3 regions of the Luteimonas sp. Soil_N_1 genome follow, and region 3 is predicted to be linked to each of the others. Evidence: predicted binding sites of a transcription regulator. Region 3 holds the regulator's gene; each other region holds the start of a gene.
What was found. Region 3 encodes sigma-54, which starts transcription at its own class of promoters, with help from an activator protein. Its sites were predicted from a motif close to TGGCACGNGCNTTGC; they were not measured.
Positions count from the first base shown of each region.

Region 1: a site for sigma-54 is predicted at 3,814-3,828, ahead of glnA (type I glutamate--ammonia ligase). Genes of this name have one in related genera too.
Region 2: a site for sigma-54 is predicted at 3,044-3,058, ahead of AC3A4E_RS04425 (prepilin-type N-terminal cleavage/methylation domain-containing protein). Genes of this name have one in related genera too.

Region 1 is NZ_JBDGKS010000001.1:152,141-159,161, forward strand. Features, by position in the region: gene AC3A4E_RS00775 (ammonium transporter) at 1-993, opposite strand, end outside; gene AC3A4E_RS00780 (P-II family nitrogen regulator) at 1,013-1,351, opposite strand; gene AC3A4E_RS00785 (TorF family putative porin) at 1,380-2,084, opposite strand; gene glnA (type I glutamate--ammonia ligase) at 2,364-3,773, opposite strand; gene AC3A4E_RS00795 (Lrp/AsnC family transcriptional regulator) at 3,939-4,412, opposite strand; gene phhA (phenylalanine 4-monooxygenase) at 4,543-5,445, shown strand; gene AC3A4E_RS00805 (TonB-dependent receptor family protein) at 5,516-7,021, opposite strand, start outside.
Region 2 is NZ_JBDGKS010000001.1:963,639-970,659, forward strand. Features, by position in the region: gene pilB (type IV-A pilus assembly ATPase PilB) at 1-1,044, opposite strand, end outside; partial or broken gene AC3A4E_RS04410 (prepilin-type N-terminal cleavage/methylation domain-containing protein) at 1,353-1,455, opposite strand; gene AC3A4E_RS04415 (transposase) at 1,641-2,111, opposite strand; gene AC3A4E_RS04420 (transposase) at 2,111-2,293, opposite strand; gene AC3A4E_RS04425 (prepilin-type N-terminal cleavage/methylation domain-containing protein) at 2,570-2,947, opposite strand; gene AC3A4E_RS04430 (sigma-54-dependent transcriptional regulator) at 3,291-4,721, opposite strand; gene AC3A4E_RS04435 (sensor histidine kinase) at 4,854-6,449, opposite strand; gene sucC (ADP-forming succinate--CoA ligase subunit beta) at 6,646-7,021, shown strand, end outside.
Region 3 is NZ_JBDGKS010000001.1:1,256,161-1,263,181, reverse strand. Features, by position in the region: gene AC3A4E_RS05800 (KdsC family phosphatase) at 1-68, shown strand, start outside; gene lptC (LPS export ABC transporter periplasmic protein LptC) at 65-631, shown strand; gene lptA (lipopolysaccharide transport periplasmic protein LptA) at 663-1,151, shown strand; gene lptB (LPS export ABC transporter ATP-binding protein) at 1,151-1,870, shown strand; gene AC3A4E_RS05780 (RNA polymerase factor sigma-54) at 1,907-3,364, shown strand; gene hpf (ribosome hibernation-promoting factor, HPF/YfiA family) at 3,498-3,824, shown strand; gene AC3A4E_RS05770 (PTS sugar transporter subunit IIA) at 3,864-4,337, shown strand; gene hprK (HPr(Ser) kinase/phosphatase) at 4,334-5,293, shown strand; gene rapZ (RNase adapter RapZ) at 5,290-6,165, shown strand; gene AC3A4E_RS05755 (PTS sugar transporter subunit IIA) at 6,249-6,641, shown strand; gene AC3A4E_RS05750 (HPr family phosphocarrier protein) at 6,693-6,962, shown strand; gene ptsP (phosphoenolpyruvate--protein phosphotransferase) at 6,962-7,021, shown strand, end outside.

The sequences.
Region 1 (7,021 bases), 1.1 Mb from region 3:
GCCCGCGGCCGGGGTGATGCCGACCAGACCCGCGATCGCACCCGAAGCCGCGCCGAGCGCCGACGGACGGCCCTTGGTGAAGGCTTCGACGATGCTCCACGCCACCACACCGGCCGAGGTGGCGACCATGGTGTTGAGCATGGCCAGCGACGCGCTGGCATCGGCGGCGAGCGCCGAGCCCGCGTTGAAGCCGAACCAGCCCACCCACAGCAGCGATGCACCGATGAAGGTGAAGGGCACGCTGTGCGGCTTGATCGCTTCCTTGCCGTAACCCAGACGCTTGCCGAGGAAGTACGCGCCCACCAGACCGGCGACACCGGCATTGATGTGCACCACCGTGCCGCCCGCGAAATCGATCACGCCCTTGTGCGCGAGGAAGCCCGCTTCACCGCTCCACACCATGTGCACCATCGGCAGGTAGGCGAACGTCACCCACAGGATGGAGAACAGCAGCACCGCCGAGAACTTGATGCGCTCGGCGAAGGAACCGACGACCAGCGCCGTGGTGATGCCGGCAAACGTCGACTGGAACACGATGAACAGGAATTCCGGCAGACCGCCTGCATCCGTCTCGGCGGTGATGCCGCGCAGGAATGCTTTTTCGGTGAACGAACCGAAGAACGCGTTGCCTTCGGTGAACGCCGCGCTGTAGCCGTAGGCCACCCACATGATGATCACCACCGAGAACACCACCAGCACCTGCATGATCACCGACAGCACGTTCTTCGAACGCACCATGCCGCCGTAGAACAGCGCCAGGCCCGGCACCACCATCAGCAGCACCAGCAGCGTGGAGGTGAGCATCCACGCCACGTTGCCGCTGTCGAACGTCACGGCTTCAGCCGTTTCCACCACCGCCACGGCGGTCTCGGCCGCCGGCAGGTCCTGCGCGAATGCGCTGCCTGCCACACCGAACAGCGCGCACGCACACAACAGCATCAGGCACAGCGCCTGCATCCGGGTCTTCCACCCGCGGGACTCGATCTTTTTCATGTCAGACATCTCCGTGGGGTCAGAGCGCGTCGGCGCCGATTTCGCCGGTGCGGATACGCAGGGCCTGTTCCAGGGCGAGGACGAACACCTTGCCGTCGCCGACCTTGCCGGTGCCCGCCGCCTTGGTGATCGCCTCGATCGCCGCCTCGAACACGTCGTCGCTGACCGCGCATTCGATCTTCAGCTTGGGCAGGAAATCGACGACGTACTCGGCGCCGCGATAGAGCTCGGTATGGCCCTTCTGTCGGCCGAAGCCCTTGACCTCGGTGACGGTCAGGCCGGTGACACCGGCTTCGCCGAGTGCCTCGCGGACCTCGTCGAGCTTGAACGGGCGGATGATCGCGATGATCAGTTTCATGTGGCTCTCCAGATGCGCGCGCGCCGCGTCAGAACGACTTGGTGACGGCGAGGGTGATGGTGTCGTCGGGACCGATCAGGTCGTTGTCGTTGAAGTTCAGTGCGATGTCGAAGCCGTTGTCGAACGACTTGCCCACACCCGCCGACCAGAACGCGTACGTCGCAGTGCCCGCGCTGCCGGCGACCCACTGCTTGCCCACGGCGCCGTTGAGCGTCCAGCTGGGGGCGAACTCCCAGCCGACGGCGACGTCGAGATTGCTGCTGCCGTCGGAGTCGGGAATGCCGAACAGATCGGTGACGGCGTACGAGTACTTGGCGCTGAGAATGTTCCAGCTCACACCGGCGTAGAGCTCGGTGGTGTCGGCCTTGTTGAAGCCGGCGGGATAGCTGCCCGGATACCAGTAGTGCACGGCGCCGACGTCGTAGCCGAAGCCGCTGTCGCCGAAATCGCCGCGGAAGCCGACATAGCCGTCGAGCTCGAGCTGGCTGGAGACGTCGGGATCGGAATCGGACAGCCAGCTGATGCTGCTGCCCCAGGTACCGACGTAGAAACCGCTTTCGTGCGCCCATTCGACACCGCCCTGCAGGGCAGGTTTTTCGTCGGTCTGGGTGACGCCGCGGAACAGGTAATCGCTGGTCAGCGTGATCGAGCCGGAGACTTCCGCGTGCGCGGCACCGGCGGACAGCAGACCTGCGCACAGCAGTGTGGCGAGTGCGTTCTTGCGTGACGACATGACAGGCTCCTCAAATGAATGGAAAGCCCTCCCCGGTCAGTGCGTACTGCGTCTGTTGTTGTTCTTTTCGCAGGCGGAACGTTCGACGTCGGCGCCCCCTGGCTGCCGTCGCCACGACCGACGCTCTATGGCGTCTGTGCGGCCGCTGTCCAATCCATCGGTTGAATCCCGGACTCCGTGCGCCTGTCGGCGGTGCCGCCCACCGTGGGGGAGGGAGGCGCCGCCGTCGGGCGGTGAAACGCAACGGGGCCGGCCAGTGGCCGACCCCGTGGAAGTGCGTCAGATCGCGTAGTACATCTGGTATTCGAGCGGGTGCGTCGCGCCGCGGAACGCGGTGACTTCCTTCATCTTCAGCGCGATGTACGCATCGATGAAGTCGTCGGAGAACACACCACCGGCCTTGAGGAAGTCGCGGTCCTTGTCGAGCGCGTCGAGTGCCTGGTCCAGCGAGTGGCACACGGTCGGGAAGTTCTTCTCTTCCTCGGGCGGCAGGTCGTAGAGATCCTTGTCGCTCGGGCCGCCCGGGTCGATCTGGTTCTTGATGCCGTCCAGACCCGCCATCATCAGCGCGGCGAAGGTCAGGTAGCCGGACTGCATCGGATCGGGGAAGCGCATTTCGATACGGCGCGCCTTCGGGTTGGCGACGTACGGAATGCGGCACGAGGCCGAGCGGTTCGACGCCGAGTAGGCCAGCATCACCGGCGCTTCGAAGCCCGGCACCAGACGCTTGTAGGAGTTGGTCGACGCATTCGAGAACGCGTTGATCGCACGGGCGTGCTTGAAGATGCCGCCGATGTACCACAGCGCGGTCTGGCTCAGACCGCCGTAGCCGTCACCGGTGAACAGGTTGGTGCCGCCCTTGGCGAGGCTCTGGTGCACGTGCATGCCGCTGCCGTTGTCGCCGACGATCGGCTTGGGCATGAAGGTCGCGGTCTTGCCGTTGCGGAAGGCGACGTTCTTGACGATGTACTTCATCGTCTGCAGTTCGTCGGCCTTGGCGACCAGCGAGTTGAAGCGCGTGCCGATCTCGCACTGGCCTGCGTTCGCGACTTCGTGGTGGTGCACTTCGACTTCGATGCCGACCTGTTCCAGCGTCTTGCACATCTCGGCGCGGATGTCGTGCAGCGAGTCGAGCGGGGCCACCGGGAAGTAGCCGCCCTTGATACCGGGACGGTAGCCGCTGTTGCCGCCTTCGTATTCCTTGGCCGAGTTCCAGTGCGCTTCTTCCGATTCGATGTGGAAGAAGGTGTGGCCCATCTCGTTCGAATAACGCACCGAATCGAAGATGAAGAACTCGGGCTCGGGGCCGAAGAACGCCTGGTCGGCGATGCCGCTGGACTTCAGGAACGCCTCGGCCTGCTTGGCGATGCCGCGCGGGTCGCGCTCATACGACTGCATCGTGGTCGGGTCGAGGATGTCGCAGGTCAGCACCAGCGTCGGATCGGCGGTGAAGGGATCGACGAACGCGGTGGACGCGTCGGGCAGCAGCACCATGTCGGAATTCTGGATGCCCTTCCAGCCGCTGATCGACGAGCCGTCGAACATCTTGCCGTCCTCGAACAGGCCGGGTTCGATGATCGACTTCGGGAACGTGACGTGATGCTGCACGCCGCGCATATCGGTGAACCGCAGATCGATGAACTCGATCTTGTGGTCCTTGATCAGCTTTTCGAGATTTTCGGTGGACATCGGAACGACCGCCTTGCGTGTTGATTGTGTCCTGGATAACGCAATGGCCGTGCCAACTCCTCAGGCTCAATCGAATCAATCATTTACACATTCCGCACTGCCCGGCGGAACCAATTCACCTACGTGATTGGTGCGTTATCCCTACAGATGCACCTTGTTGGTGCGTCAACTCGGCAGCGGCAGGCCGCGGTCGGCCTTGACGGTGCGCAGTACGAAGCTCGAGTTCACGTCGTCGACCGCGGGCTGGTTGAGCAGGCGGTCGAGCAGGAAGCGCGAGAAGTGTTCGAGGTCGCGCACGACGACCTGCAGCAGGTAATCCATGTCGCCGGTCAGCGCGTGGCAGGCCACCACTTCTTCCCAGCCGTTGACCAGCGCGGCAAAGCCGGCGACCGCGGCGCTGTCGTGGTGCTTGAGCTGCACGCGCACGAACGCCTGCAGGCCGAGGCCCAGGCGCTCGGCGCTGACGTCGGCGCGATAGCCGGCGATCACCCCGTCACGTTCCAGCCGCTGCACCCGCCGCAGGCAGGCCGAGGGCGACAGATGGATGCGTTCGGCAAGGTCGGCATTGGTCAGGCGACCGTTGCGCTGCAACTCGGCCAGCAGCAGCAGGTCGGTGCGATCGAGATCGGCGGCAGCCATGATCATTGTCCTGAATTGCGTATCGACGCAGGATTATTGCGCGTATGCGGCGTGGACGCGCAATGACGCAAGCCTGTTGCGGCGAAACGGCGCTATCGTCGTGGATCTGATGAATTCCACCGGAGTCGCCATGTCCGCCCAGCCGTCGAACGCCCCGCGCCGCGTCGAGAACCTGCACACCGACAAGGGCAAGGTGCCGGTCTATGCCACCGGCATCGTCGAGCAGCCGTGGGACACCTACAGCGCCGACGACCACGCGACCTGGGCCACGCTCTATGCCCGCCAGCGCGAACTGCTGGTCGGCCGCGCCTGCGACGAATTCCTGCAGGCGCAGGACGCGATGGGCATGACGCCAGACGCGATTCCGAAATTCACCGAGCTCAATGCGGTGCTGGAAGCCGCGACCGGCTGGACGCTGCTCGGCGTCGAAGGCCTGCTGCCGGAACTCGATTTCTTCGACCACCTCGCCAATCGTCGTTTCCCGGTGACGTGGTGGATCCGTCGCCCGGACCAGATCGACTACATCGAGGAACCCGACCTCTTCCACGATCTGTTCGGCCACGTGCCGCTGCTGATGAATCCGGTGTTCGCCGATTACATGGAGGCTTACGGCAAGGGCGGCGTCAAAGCGCATGGCATTGGCCCGGACGCGCTGCAGAACCTGACGCGGCTGTACTGGTACACGGTCGAGTTCGGCCTGATCCAGCAGGCCGATGGCCTGCGCATCTTCGGCGCCGGCATCGTGTCGTCGAAGGGCGAATCGATCTACTCGCTGGAGTCCGACGCGCCCAACCGCATCGGCTTCGACCTCGAACGCATCATGCGCACGCGCTACCGCATCGACACCTACCAGAAGACCTATTTCGTCATCGACAGCTTCGAACAGCTGATGGACGCGACCGGCCCGGACTTCACTCCGATCTATGCGCGCCTGGCGCAGCAGGACACGGTAGGCGCAGGCACGGTGCGCGACGAGGATCGCGTGTTCCATCGCGGCACGGGCGAGGGATGGACGGCGGGTGGCGATGTCTGAAGGTGCGGGTCGGCGTTCGCGCTGACCCGTTTCCTTGCGTCGCGTGGCGTGCGCACGCGACGCCGACTCCTCACCGGTTCCACGTCCACTGCGCGCCGAACATCAGCCCACGTCCCGGGCCCGGCTCGTAGAACCGGCCATTGCCCTCGTTGACGATCACCGAGCCGATGTAGGCCTGATCGAGCACGTTGTCGATGCGCACGAAGGTCCGCAACTCGCCGGCATCGAAACGCCAGCGGCGTGCGCCTTCCAAGTGCACGAGGGCGTAGCCGGCCGCGCGCCCGGTCGCGAGATCGTCGACGACGACATCACCCACGCCGACACCTTCGATCGCCGCACTCCACGGCCCGCCGGTCCAGTCGAGACGTGCGAACAGCTGCCGCGCCGGCACACCCGGAATGCGCGCGCCTGCGGCGACCGGTGTTGACGGCACGGTGCAGCCGGCCCCGGTGCAGACAAGGTAATCGTCGCGGAAGGTCGCATCGAGCCAGGTCGCCGCCACGCTCAGATCGAGCGATTCGCCCAGCGGCTGGCGCAGCGACAGCTCCGCGCCCTGGCGACGTGCGCGGCCGATGTTCTGGAAGCTGCTGCGGCCGCCGACATTGCGCGCGACCGCAAGCTCGTCGTCGGTCTCGGCGCGGAACAGCGCCGCGTTGAGCGTGGTGCCCGACCGCGCGCGCCACTTGGTGCCCAGCTCGAGGTTGTCGCTGATCGCCGGCGCCAGATCGAACGCGAAGCCCGCGCCGCCGTCGGCGCGGTAGCCGAGTTCGTTGAAGGTAGGCGTCTCGAAGCCACGACCGGCCGACAGGTACACGCGCAGGTCGTCATGCGGCGCGAACGTGATGCCGGCGACCGGCGAGGTCTGACGGAACGCGACGCGGCCGCTGTCGTCGGGATTGGTCGCGGTGATGTAGGCATCGCGCGAGGTGAACTCGACTTCGCTGTGGCGCACGCCGGCCAGCAGCGACCAGCGCGGTGCGAAGGCCCAGTAGGCCTGCGCGAACTGGTCGCGGTTCTCGACGGTATTGCGCTCGTCGCGGCGCAGCCGGCCGCGTACGCCGAGCGTGTCGCCAACGAAGTTCTCGAAACCCTGCCGGTCCTGCCGCTGGCGATCGGCATTCGCACCCACGGTGAGTTCCAGCGGACGTCCGGCGAGTGCGCCTTCCCAACTCCAGCGCAGATCGAGCCCGCCATAGCGGTTGTCGAGATCGATGACGCCGCCCGAGTTCAGCGGATTGGCCTGCGCCGCGGCCGGAATCGGCAGGTACTGCACCACGGCGCGTTCGCCGCCGTAGGCCATCGCGCGCAGCGTCTGCGCGTCGCCGATGCCGTGTTCGTACACCGCGCCGGCCTGGGTCTGGCGCACGGTCTTGCGCGTGTCGAACTGGTTCGCGACCGCGGCGACCTGGCGGGGGTTTTCGCGCACCTGCGCCGCGGTCAGGCCGAGCGGATCCTGCGCGTCGATGTCGACATGGTTGACGACGAGATCGAGCCGGCGCCGGTCGCCGAAATCGAAGCGCAGCTTGGCGTTCGCCGAATCGCGGCTCGCGGCGCTGTGATCGCGCCAGCCGTCGGT
Region 2 (7,021 bases), 290 kb from region 3:
CAGCGCGGTGTACAGCGAGACCGTCTTGCCCGAGCCGGTCGGGCCGGTCACCAGCACCATGCCGTAGGGCTTGTGGATGGCGTCCAGGAACAGCTTCTGCTGTTCGGGCTCGTAGCCCAGCTTGTCGATGCCCAGCTTGGCCGCACTGGCATCGAGGATACGCAGCACCACCTTCTCGCCGAACAGCGTCGGCAGAGTACTCACGCGGAAGTCGATCTGCTTGGTCTTGGACAGGTTGAGCTTGATGCGCCCGTCCTGCGGGATACGCTTCTCCGCGATGTCGAGCTGCGCCATGACTTTGAGGCGCGCGGTGATGCGCTGGTTGAGCTTGACCGGCGATTTGGCGACCTGTTTGAGGATGCCGTCCACGCGCAGGCGCACCCGGTAGTCGGTCTCGTAGGGCTCGAAATGGATGTCCGACGCGCCGCGCTTGATCGCGTCCACCAGCACCTTGTTGACGAATTTGACGATCGGCGTGTCGTCCTTGCCGTCGACCACGTTCTCCAGCTTGCCGCTGCCGTCCTCGTCGGTGCCGACCTCCAGCGTCTCCAGCCCGTCGGAGTCGTCCAGCGAGTCGCCGAAACTGTCATTGGCCTGCAGCCAGATTTCCAGCGTGCGGCGGATGCTGTCCTCGTCGACCAGGATCGGTTCCACCGTCAGGTTGGTGTGGAACTTGATCTCGTCCAGGGCCTGGGTGTTGGTCGGGTCGGACGTGCCCACGAACAGCCGGCCGCCACGCTTGAACAGCGGCAGCACCGCGTGCTTGGCCAGCAGTTCCTCGCTGACCAGCTTCACCGCATGCGCTTGCGCGTCCATCGTCGTGGGGTCGAACAGCGGCATGCCGAACTCGACCGCATTGGCGGCCGCCATCTGCGCCGCGGTGACCAGCTTGTGCTCGCGCAGATAGATCGACACCTGCTTGCGCGCGGCGGTCGCCTTGTCCAGCGCCTCGCGCGCGGTCGCCTCGTCGAGTGCGCCATCGAGGACCAGCCGACGGGCGATACCGGTGATGCCGACGAGGTTGACGGTGGAAATGGCATTCATGCGACGCAGGTCCCGATGGGCGGATGCAGGCACTTTAGCGCACGGCATGGAGCAGGCAGGCCACGCAGCGCCGACAGAAGATCAGAGCAGGACGCAGGACCCGGTGCGCATGTCACAACGGGTCTGTCGGGTGCCGGGCAGCTGCGGCGTGCCCGTGATGTCGACGCCCAGTGCCGTCGCGTTCTCGGCGCTGGTGCAGGCGCCAAGCGGTGCGATGGCGGGGGTCTGCTGGTCCTGCAGCGCGACCAGTGCAAAGCTCGCGTAGTGCTTCATCTCGGCCTGGCACGCGCTTTCAGCCGTGCGTACGCGGTACTGGTTGTAGGCGGGCAGGGCGATGGCTGCCAGCACGGCGATGATGGCGACAACGATCATCAGTTCGATCAGGGTGAAGCCGCGTGCGGGGCGGTGCATGGGTGGCGTCCTAGTAGTGCGTGTGAAAGCGGACGCAATAACCGGGCCAAAGAGGGAAACATTCGAGAGACGCTGTCTTTCGAATAACGCATTGGGACAGCCGTCGTGATCTTGAAGAGCGTTCCTGGGGGGGATTGCGCCCGTGTCACGAACTGCGAGGGCGCCTCGATGATCGAGAAGCACGGTCAGCGGCAGTTTCCCCGGCTGACAGGTCGCCCGGCTGGACGCACGCCCGAGAACCGGCCGGTCCTGGCCTCGACCCATGCCTTGAACGTGTCGCCGCCGAACGCGCGTTGCTGTTTGAGATGGGCGCGGATCTCGGCCGCCAGTCCCGCCGGGAGCGCGTCTTCGAACAGCTGGCGATAGGCGGTTCGGCGTGAGGCAGGGTCGGGTGCAAGCGCCTGATAGGTGTCGTGGGGCGTGAGCAGCAGATCGTGGTGGCCATACGCGTTGCTGCGGAAGCTTGACCACGCGTAGTCATCCGGACGCTCGACCATCCATGCCCTGACGGGATTGAGCTCGATGTAGCGCATGCAAGCCAGCAGGTAATGGTCCGAGTCGACCAGACAGGCTTTGTATCGCCCTTCCCACAGCGTGCCGGTGCGGCCATGCCGTCCGTTGAACAGCCCAACGTAGTTGCGCGAGAAGGTCTGCATCAGGCGCGACAGTGCGCCGACTCCGGCGGCGGGATCAGCAGGTGGACGTGATTGGTCATCAGGACGTAGGCGTGGAGGCAGCACCCGAAACGCGTCAGTGCCTGGGCCAGCACGTTCAGGTATCGATGGCGGTCTCCATCGTCCAGAAAGCAGGGCAGGCGATTGTTGCCGCGTTGGATGATGTGTTGGGGATGCCGGGTAGGTCGGGTCTGGGGTGGCGGGCCATGGGTGGACCATGCCCGGCGCGTTGCGCGCTTCGTATAGGCGCTGTGGCGTTCGCGTTGTCAAACTCGGATGTTGCAAGAGTGGGCACCGTCATACCGACGGGAATCGATCCGGGTTAAACAAAAAACCCCGCCGAGGCGGGGTTTTATGCAAATCATGGCGTCAAGTCGAACGCGAAGGTGGCAGGGCAAGGCTAGCTACTTAATTGTCCCTGACACCGTTCTTTCTATCATTCAGTCGGGGTTCGGGGTCGTGCCGCCGCCAGCTGCCAGCTGACAAGTCGCATTGCCAGCGTTACAGGTCGTGCCGCGGGCACCGTCCGGGGACGCAGGCGCAGCGAACGTGATGGTCCCATTGCTTGCAACAGCGGCGTCGTCGATAGCGACAGTGCTTACGCCACACGCTTGATTATCGTAATCCTCAACTTCCATGTCGGCATGGACTGCAGCTACTGCAGAGTTCACGTAAGCCTTTGCCTCGCCGAGGCATGCATTTTCAGCCGCGCGAATCCGATAATTGTTATAAGCCGGCAACGCAATCGCCGCCAGAATCGCGATGATCGCAACAACGATCATCAGTTCGATCAGCGTAAAACCCTTCTGATTCTTCATGGTATTTCCCCTAGGAGTGGATGAGTCACGTGCCGCGTGGCCGGCTGGTGCCGATCCCTGGGCAGCCGTGCAACCTGCACGTGCACGGGGACTGATGCATAACGCGTGCCAACTGCTTCACGCGCGGTCCACGGGGCGTTGCTGGACACGAAATCGCGCTACGGACTGCATGTTGGCTGAACGAAGATGACCCGATGGGTCACATGGTGACGCTTAGGGTCCTTGTGAACGGACATACGCGTCGTTGGCGTCGTCTGCAGCGGTGGGCACTCACCACGCGCGTGAGCCGGGATGTGGTCGTGCTTGAGGGCGTCACTTGCCTGGGCGCGGACCGCGCCGCGCCTCAGTCGATGCCGAGCTTCTTGAGCTTGTAGCGCAGCGCGCGGAACGTGATGCCGAGGGCTGCCGCGGTCTTCGTCTTGTTGTAACGGTGTTCCTGCAGCGACTGCTGGATGGCTGCGCGCTCGATGTCCTCGATGAAGGAGGGCAGGGCGGTGCCGGCAGTTTCGTAGGGGCTCACGGTGCGCGGGTCGCGCGGCGGGGGCGCGGCGCTGGGTGGCAGGGCCTGGTGGGTGCCGGTGACGAAGGGGGATGTCGTGCGTGCCGCGGTCTGGGCGTTGCCGCGCGGGACGGGCAGGTGCAGGTCGGCGGCGGTGATGCGCTCGTCGTCGGCCATCGCCAGGGCACGTTCGAGCACGTTTTCCAGTTCGCGCACGTTGCCGGGAAAGCCGTAGCCCTCCAGCGCGGCAACGGCATCGCTGCTCAGGACGGGCGCCGGGCGGTGCATGGCCTGCGCGAGGCGGCGCAGGATGGCGTCCGACAGCAGCGGCAGGTCGCCGGCGCGGTCGCGCAGCGGCGGCACGTTCAGACCGATGACGTTGATGCGGTAATACAGGTCGTGGCGGAACCGGCCGTCGCTGACCAGTTGCGAGAGATCCTTGTGGGTGGCCGACAGGATGCGCACGTCCACCTGCACTTCGGCCGACGCGCCCACCGGGCGGATCGACTTTTCCTGGATGGCGCGCAGCAGCTTGACCTGCATCGGCAGCGGCAGCTCGGCGACCTCGTCGAGGAACAGCGTGCCGCCGTCGGCGGCCTGGAACAGGCCCGGCTTGTCGCTGTGGGCGCCGGTGAAGCTGCCCTTCTTGTGGCCGAAGAACTCGCTTTCCATCAGTTCGGTGGGAATCGCGCCGCAGTTCACCGGTACGAACGGACCGCTGGCACGCGCGCCCTGGGCGTGGATGGTGCGGGCGACGAGCTCCTTGCCGGTGCCCGACTCGCCGTTGATGAAGACCGGTGCCTGGCTGCGGGCGACCTTGGCGATGGTGTTGCGCAGCGTGACCATGGCCTCGGAGGTGCCGAGCAGGCGGCTGGCGTGTTCGTCGGTGTTGCGCTTGGCGCGCTCGCCCAGTTCCAGCGCCTGGTGGACCAGGCCGCGCAGGACGTGGATGTCGACCGGCTTGCTGACGAAGTCGAACGCGCCGGCCTTCAAGGCGTCGACGGCGGCTTCGACGTTGCCGTAGGCGGTGATGACCGCGACGGGCGTGCCGGGAAAGCGGGTGCTGATCTCGCCGACCAGGTCCAGGCCCGAGCCGTCGGGCAGGCGCATGTCGGTCAGGCAGAGGTCGTAGGGGGACGCGCCCAGCAGTTCACGCGCGGCCGCCAGGGTGGGGGCCGTCTCGGTGCGAAGCCCCATGCGACTCAGGGTCAGGACCAGCAGTTCGCGGATGTCGTGCTCGTCGTCGACGATCAGGACGCTGCGGTGTTCGCTCATCGATCAGGTAGGCAGGCGTTTTTGATGTGACGCATGGTGACAGCTTTCGACAAACGTGACGACTTTGACACCGGTGACCCCATGGCGCGGCCCGGACGGCGTGGGGCCGGGCCGGATGTGCGCCGTCGCCGCCTAGCGCTGCAGCAGCGTCTGCCGGGCGGCCATGGTGACCCGGAAGCAGGCACCGCCGCCGGGCACGGCCACGTATTCAAGATGCGCCTCGTTGGCCCGGCACAGCTCGTGGGCGATGTACAGGCCCAGACCGGTGCCGCTTTCGGACGTGGTGAAGAACGGCCGGAACAGCTGGGCGGCCACGGCATCGGGAATGCCGGGGCCGCGGTCGAGCACGCTGAGCGTGGGGCAGTCGCCGACCTGCTCGATGTGCAAGGTGATGCGGGGCGGGCCGCCGGGCAGGCGGCCGTAGCGCACGGCGTTGTTGGCCAGTGCGGTCAGGACCTGCTGCAGGTGGCGCGGGTCGAAGATCGCGCGCAGCGCCGGCTGGGCGCTGCTGATGCGGACCTCGGCGTTGTCCTCGGTGACGATGAGGCGGAAGTCGTGCAGGAAGGCCTGCGCGGCGCCGACCAGATCGACCGGCTCGGGGCGCGCGCGTTCGCGGCGGGCAAGTCCCAGCACGCTCTCTACGATGCCGTTGGTGCGCATGCATTGCTGGTGGATGATCTGCAGCAGCCGGCGGTCGGCCTCGCCGATCTGGTCGGATTCCTCCAGCAGCTGGGTGGCGTAGCTGATCGCCGCCAGCGGGTTGCGGATCTCGTGGGCGAGGCCTGCGGAAAAGCGGCCCATCGTCGCCAGGGTCAGCGATTCGGCGCGGCGCGAGACCAGCGAGGTGTCATCCAGGAACACCAGGGTGTTGTCGCTTCCGGCGACCAGTTTCACGAAGCGCGGCATCACGTCGGCATGCTCGCGCAGCGCCAGCGGCGTGCTGTCGACGGCGCCGTTGCGCATCCATTCGGCCAGGCGCATCGCCAGGGGCGGCGCCAGCTGCGAGAGCGGGCGACCGTGCACGCCCTCTGCGTTCGGCGCGCCGGCGTCGCCCAGCAGCAGCATGGCCGCTTCGTTGGTCAGGCGGATGCGACCGGCGCCATCGACCAGCAGTACACCGGTCTGCATGCGGCGGATGATCAGCTCGTTGATTTCGGCCAGGTTGGCCGCCTCGGCGCCACGCCGGTCGGCCAGCGCCTGGGTCTCGCGGACCTGGCTGCCCAGCTGGCGGGTCAGCGAGGCCACGGCGAAAAAGCCCAGCGCGAACATCATCATCTCGGCCAGCGGCCGGTCGAAGGTGCCGGTGCCGAACAGGCCGATGAAGCGCTCGGCCAGCAGGGCGGCCGAGGCGGCCGCTGCGATCAGCAGGCCGCTGCGCAGGCTGACGAACAGCGACGCGGCGCCGATGTTGAACAGCAGCAGCATCGCGATGCCGGGCGCGACTTCCGGCACGGCGTGGGTGACCAGGGTCGCCACGGCGATATCGACGCCGACGCCGACGATCGCGTGGTGGTGGGCGTGGGCGGCATCGGCGCGTCGCGCATGCAACAGCAGGCCGCTGGCGGCGATGAGGTAGCCGATGCAGGTCGCGATGGCCACCGGCCGGTCGGTGATTTCGCCCAGGACCGCGCCCCAGGGGCTGAACACCAGCAGCGCCAGCAGCGCCGCTTCCAGCACGCGATACAGGGAAAACAACGCCAGTTCCCGCTGCAGCAGCGAGGGAGGCATCGGGTGCGCGGCAGGCTGGGGCACGTGGCGTGATCCCAGAGGACGGGGTGCCGAGTATAGGAGGCGCCGGCGGGCGACAGGACCGGCGTTTTGCCCGCCGCCGCTGCATGGGCGAGAATAGCGGACCCCATCGGCCCGCCGCGCGCTCAGCGCCGCCCGTCGACCGGTGTCATTTCCTCCTCCGTACGGACCCCACATGAACTTCCACGAATACCAGGCGAAGCAGTTGTTTGCCGATTACGGCATCCCCGTGCCGGCAGGACGCGTTGCGTCCACCGCCGACGAAGCAGTCGAAGCAGCGAACTCCCTGGGCAATGGCCCCTGGATGGTCAAGGCCCAGATCCATGCGGGCGGTCGCGGCAAGGCCGGCGGCGTGAAGTTCTGCAAGACCACCGACGACGTGAAGGCCGCGGCTGCCAAGATGCTCGGCACCAAGATGGCCACCTATCAGACCGCCGGCGTCGAACTGCCGGTCAATCTGGTGCTGGTCACCGAAGCCGGTGAGATCGCCAAGGAACTGTATCTGTCGGTGCTGGTAGACCGCGGCACGCAGTCCATCACCTATATCGTCT
Region 3 (7,021 bases):
TGTGCGATCTGATCCTGCACGCGCAGGGCCGCCTGGCCGGCATCCATGCCGATGGGCGTGTCTCGTGAACTGGCGCCTCGTCCTCACCGTCGTGTTGCTGGTCGGCGCGCTCGTGTCGGGCTGGTCGGCCTGGCGCCAACAGGACAGCATCGCGGCCGACGGTGCCGGTGACGGCCGCACGGATTACCTGTTGCGTGATTTCGACATCGTCGCGCTCGACAGCGAGGGCCGCGAAGCGTTCTCGCTGCAGGCCCCCGAACTCCAGCAGACGCCCGGCGCGCGCACCCTCGATCTGGTGACGCCGCTGTTCCACATCCCCGAGAAGGAAGGCGACGGGCGCTGGCAGGTCCGCGCACAGACGGGGTGGGTATCGGAAGACAACGATGAAGTCCGCCTGCGCGGTGACGTCGTCGCCGACAGTCCAGAAGGCAGTCCGCGGCCCACGACGATGCGCACCGAGGCGCTGGACGTGTTCCCGCAGAGCAATCGCGCCACGTCCGAGGCGCTGGTCGATGTCGTACAGCCCGGCTCTACAATGCAGGGCACCGGCATGCGCGCCGACCTCGATTCGGGACGGATCGAACTCCTCTCCAATGTGAAACTCCGCAATGACCCCAACACCCGCCGCTAGTCTCCTCCTGCTTGCAGCGTTGGCATTGCCGATGGCTGCAGCTGCCAAGTCCTCGGACCGCAACCAGCCGCTCGACGTCGACGCCGGCGGCAGCGACTGTTCGGTCAGCAACGAGCAGTTGCCCTGCCTGTTCACCAGCGGCGTGACCATCACCCAGGGCACTCTGGAAATCCAGGCGACCCGCGCGGACGTGCGCCGCAGCCGTGGCGAATTCCAGCGCGTGATCCTCACCGGTGGCCCGGTGAAGATGAAGCAGCAGATGGACGACGGCGGCTGGGTCGATGCGACTGCGGCCCAGGCCGACTACAACATGCCCAACGACACCGTGGTGCTGACCGGCAATGCCGTCGTCAACCAGCCGGGGCGCGGCAAGATGGAAGGCCAGCGCATCGTCTACAACATGTCGACCGGCCAGGTGCAGGGCGGCGGTGAAGGCCAGGGGCGCGTGCGTATGCAGTTCCAGCCGCGCAACCAGACCCCGGCGCAGCAGCCGGCGCCTGCGGCGCAGGGCGGCCGCTGATGCTCGTCGCCGAAGGTCTGCGCAAGCGCTACAAGCAGCGCGAGGTCGTCAAGGAATTCGGCCTGACGCTCGATGCCGGCGAGGTGGTCGGTCTGCTCGGCCCCAACGGTGCCGGCAAGACGACATGCTTCTACATGATCGTCGGCCTGGTGCCGGCCGATGCCGGCCGCATCGTGCTCGACGGCCACGACATCACTGCCGAGCCGATGTACACCCGCGCCAAGCGCGGCGTCGGCTACCTGCCGCAGGAACCGTCGGTGTTCCGCAAGCTCAGCGTCGCCGACAACATCATGCTGGTGCTGGAGCTGCGCGAGGACCTGGACAAGGCCGGTCGCCAGAAAGCGCTGGCCGACCTGATGGACGAATTGCAGATCACCCACGTCGCCGACCAGGCCGGCGCCAGCCTGTCGGGTGGCGAGCGGCGCCGGGTCGAGATCGCCCGTGCACTTGCGGCCAATCCGCGCATGATGCTGCTCGACGAACCCTTCGCCGGCGTCGACCCGATCTCGGTCGGCGAGATCCAGCGGATCGTCACCCATCTCAAGGAACGTGGCATCGGTGTGCTGATCACCGATCACAACGTCCGCGAGACCTTGGGGATCTGTGACCGGGCGTATATCCTCAGTGACGGCGGCGTGCTTGCGCAGGGGGCTCCGGAAGCGCTGCTGGCCAATCCTGACGTGCGTCGCGTCTACCTGGGGGAATCCTTCCGTCTGTAGGCGGCGCACGCATCCGGTCGGAGAGTTCCGGAGTCGATGAAGCCACGTCTGCAGACATCGCTGGGGCAACACCTCGTCCTGACGCCCCAGTTGCGCCAGGCGCTGCATCTGCTCCAGCTGTCGTCCGTGGAACTCGAGACCGAGATCACCACCGCGGTCGAAAGCAATCCGCTGCTCGACTGGGAAGAACCCGAGTCCATCTCCGCGCAGCCGTTGTCCGAACGCGGCCACACGCAGGACCAGGACAACAGCCGTCAGGATCACGACGACAACGGTCGCGACGGCGATGCCGAACCCGCCGCTGCGTGGGATGGCGACGACGGCTGGAACGAACGCGGCAGCGGCAGCGGTCAGGGCCACGGCGACAACGACGGTGACGGCGATGCCGCCGACCGCATGATCCAGTCCGAAAGCCTGCAGGACCATCTGTCCTGGCAACTGCACCTGAGCACGATCTCGCCGCGCGACCGCAACATCGGCATCGCGCTGATCGACGCGATCGACGACGACGGCTATCTGCGCGAATCGCTGGACGACATCGTCGCGGCGCTGTTGCCGGAAACGCGCGCCACCGCCGGCGAAGTCGCTGCGGTGCTGTGCCGCGTGCAGCGCTTCGACCCTGTCGGCGTGGGCGCACGCGATCTCGGCGAATGCCTGCGCCTGCAGCTCGAACCGCTGCACGTCGATACGCCCGGCCGCTCGGTCGCGCTGCTGGCCGCACGTGATCACATCGAACGTCTGCCCAAGCTCGGCGCGCCGGGACTGGCGGATGCGCTGGGCTGCCCGCCCGAGGAAGCCGCGACCGCATTGCAGTTGCTGCGCAGTCTCGATCCGCGCCCGGGCGCGCAGATCGGCAACGTCCCGCACGACAACTACGTCACCCCGGACTGCGTGATCGCGCGCCAGAACGGCGTCTGGAAGGTCACGCTGGCCGGCTCGCATTTTCCGCGCGTGACCATCCATCGCGGCTACGAGCAGATGATCCAGCACGCGGGCTCCAGTGACGCCGGCTATCTCAAGGGACGACTGCAGGAAGCGCGCTGGCTGCTCCGCAACATCGAGGCGCGCGGTGAGACGCTGCTCAAGGTGGTGCGCTGCCTGGCGAGGCAGCAGTCAGGCTTTCTCGAGTTCGGCAAGCGCGCACTGCGGCCGCTGACCTTGCGCGAGGTCGCCGAGGAGATCGGCATGCACGAGTCCACGGTGTCACGCGCGGTCGCGCGCAAATACGTGCACACCCCGCGCGGCACGCTTCCGCTGCGCGACTTCTTCGATTCCGGCGTCGGCACCGGCAGTGGCGGAGAGGCGTCGAGCACCGCCATCCAGCAGATGATCCGCGGGCTCGTCGATGCAGAAGACCCGCGCAAGCCGCTGTCCGACGCGCGCCTGGCCGACCTGCTCAAGGCCGCAGGCGTTCCCGTTGCACGGCGTACGGTGGCGAAGTACCGCGAAGCCCTGCAGATCGTGTCCTCGCACGAGCGCGTTCGCATCGCCTGAACTTCCTCCGCCCTAACGTGGTCGATGTAGATGTGACCGACGGCGCTTGCACCGCGCCCCGGCCGCGCTACTCTGGACCCGATCGCCCGCGATCGCGGGCGGGTCCTTCCCGAACCGTAGAAGGAGGTTGCCGATGCATGTCGAAACCCATGGCCACCAGATCGAGGTGACGCCCGCCCTGCGCGATTACGTCGATACGAAACTGCAGAAGCTCGCCAAGCATTTCGATCGCCCGCTGGATATCCGCGCCCAGCTCAGCATCGACAAGCCACACCACAAGGCCGAAGCCACCGTACTGATCGCCGGCAAGACGCTGCACGCCGATGCGAGCGCCGCCGACATGTATGCCGCCATCGACCAGCTTGCCGACAAGCTCGACCGCCTGCTGGTCAAGCACCGCAAGAAGGTCGTCGACCACCATCGCGGCGAGAACCCTGCACGCGACGGCACTTTCGGCTAGGCTGCGGCTCCACGTCGAAAGCCCCGGGCAACGCGCGGCATGTCCTTCATCGATCTCCTCGCCGCCGACCGCATCGTGATGCTGGTGGCGCCCGGCTCGCGTGATGTCGTACTGGATGCCGCCGCGCGTCTGCTGGCCGGCAACTCTCCCACCCTGACCCCGCTGCTCGCCCACGCACTGCGTGCGCGCGAGCAGATGGGCAGTACGGGAATCGGACGCGGTGTCGCGATTCCCCACGCACGCAGTTCGGCGTTCCGCGAACCCCGTGCCGCATTCCTCCGGCTGTCACACCCCATCGATTTCGGCGCCGCGGACGGCCAGCCGGTCGATCTCGTCTTCGCGATGTGCGTGCCCGACCACCAGGTCGACCAGCATCTGCAGACCCTGTCCGGACTGGTGGAACATTTCTCCGACGCCGAGTTCCGCGACGCATTGCGTGATGCGCGCGACCTGGCCCGGCTGCGCAACCACCTGCTCGAACGCGCGCCGCGAAGCGGGCAGCTTCCGGCATGAACGCAAGCATCCAGGCCCAGGAACTCTTCGCGCATCTGCAGGACAAGCTGGCCCTGCGCTGGCTTGCCGGACAACACGGTGCCCGCCGGGTACTCGAAGCGGTGGACACGATCGCGCGACGTCCGTCGCTCGCGGGTTATCTCAACATCATCTATCCCAACAAGGTCCAGATCCTCGGCACCGAGGAACTGGCCTGGCTCGACGGTCTCGATTCGCGACTGCGCTGGGAGACCATCGAACGCGTCATGCAGTACCGCCCGCTCGCGCTGGTGATCAGCAAGGGACAACCCTGCCCCGAGGATCTGCGCGAAGCCGCGGAAGAGTCGCAGACGCCCCTGTGGAGCTCGCCCAACCGCGGCCACGAGCTGCTGAACCTGCTGCAGTACCACCTCGCCCGCCAGCTCGCGCCCCGCATCACCCTGCATGGCGTTTTCATGGAGGTGTATTCGATCGGCGTGCTGATCACCGGCGAATCCGGCTCGGGCAAGAGCGAACTCGCGCTAGAGCTGATCACCCGCGGCCACCGCATCGTGGCCGACGATGCGCCGGAGTTCACCCAGATCGCGCCCGACGTGCTCGACGGCACCTGCCCCGAACTGCTGCAGGACCTGCTGGAGCTGCGCGGCCTGGGCGTGCTCAACATCCGGCAGATGTTCGGCGACACCGCGGTCAAGCGGAACAAGTACCTGCGGCTGATCATCCATCTCAGCCGGCCCAACGCCGACACGATGGCGGGCGACGGCGACGGCATGGTGCGCCTGACCGGTGATCTGGGCGTACGCCAGGTGCTGGATCTGGAAGTTCCGCTGATCACCCTGCCGGTGATGCCCGGCCGCAACCTGGCGGTGCTGGCCGAGGCCGCCACGCGCACCCATATCCTGCGGACCAAGGGCCTGGATCCGGCCGCGGCGTTCCTTGCCCGGCATTCGCAGTTTCTCGAACGGGGATCCTCGTGAGCGACACCGCACCGCCGCTGTTTTATGTCGTCAGCGGTCTGTCGGGCAGCGGCAAGTCGGTCGCGCTGCGTACGCTGGAGGATCTCGACTTCTACTGCGTCGACAACCTGCCGGCCGGCATGCTGGCCGACTTCGTCGCCAACCTGACCCGCGCGGACGAACCGCCGCGTCGGCTGGCAGTCGGCATCGACGTCCGCAACCGCCACACCGATCTGTCGAGGGTGCCCGGCTGGCTGGCCGACGTCGGCGCGCTGGGTCTCGACCCGCGACTGGTGTTCTTCGAGACCGGCGACGAGGTGCTGCTGCGCCGGTTCGCCGACACGCGCCGACGCCATCCGCTGAGCCGGATCGGCCTGTCGCTGGCCGATGCGATCGCGCTCGAACGCAATCTGCTGCGGCCGCTTCGCAGTCTCGCCGACACGGTCATCGACACCAGCGACCTCAACGTCCACCAGTTGCGCCGGCGCATCGTCACCGAGCTCGACCTGGCCCAGGACCAGTCGGTCTCGCTGCTGTTCGAATCCTTCGCCTACCGGCGCGGTGTGCCGCCCGACGCGGACTTCGTGTTCGATGCACGCGCATTGCCCAACCCGCACTGGGATCCGCGACTGCGGCCGCTGTCGGGCCGGGATACCGACGTGCGCACGTGGTTCGAAGGCCAGGAGCTGGTCGGCGAGTTCGTTGCCCAGGTGTCGCAGTTCCTCGGCAACTGGCTGCCCCGCCTGCGCAGCGACACGCGCAGCTACGTCACCGTGGCGTTCGGCTGCAGTGGCGGTCGCCACCGTTCGGTGTACCTCGCCGAGACGCTGGCGCGGCATGCGCGCGAACAGGGCTGGCGCGACGTGGCCACCTGGCACCGGGAACTCGACTGAAGGCAGGCGCGTGCGTGCGCATGGACGCATCATCGCGTCCGCAATGCTTCCGGGTGATCCCCCTGCTCTGCTAACGTCTGCAGATGGCCGTTGGCGTACTCCTATTGACCCACGAGGGCATCGGCTCGGCGATGCTCGCCGTCGCGACCCGTCTGATGCAGCAGCTCCCGTTGAAGACGGATGTGTTCGAGATGCCGTTCGACGAGGACCCCGATATTGCGTTGCCGCGTGCGAGCGCGGCGATGCGGCGCGTCGACAGCGGCGATGGCGTGCTGATCCTGACCGATCTGTACGGCGCCAGCCCGAGCAACGTCGCCGCGCAGCTCGCGCGTCTGGGCACGCCGGCCAGGCGTGTGTCGGGGCTGAGCCTGCCGATGCTGCTCAGGGTGATGAACTATCCTGAGCTCGCACTCGACGGGTTGCCTGCGACCGCGGCTGCGGGTGCCCGCAACGGCGTCCTGCTCGACGATGCCTGAGTCGTACCGCTCCACCCTCTTTCCCCCGCGCTGTACCAGGACTGCTTCCCGATGATCGAACGCGAACTGCTCGTCGCCAACAAGCTCGGCCTGCACGCCCGTGCAACCGCCAAGCTCGTCCAGGTGCTGTCGGGCTTCCGCTGCAACGCCACGCTCGTCGCCAAGGGCCGTGAGGTCAACGCCAAGAGCATCATGGGGGTGATGCTGCTGGCTGCCGGGCACGGGACCCACGTCGTGCTGCGACTCGACGGCGAGGACGAAGCCGCTGCGATGGAGGCCGCCGCCGCACTGTTCGAGCGCAGGTTCGACGAGGAGGGCTGATGCGGCAGGGCCTCCACGGTCAGGGTGCCTCACGCGGCAGCGCGCTTGGCCGTGCACGC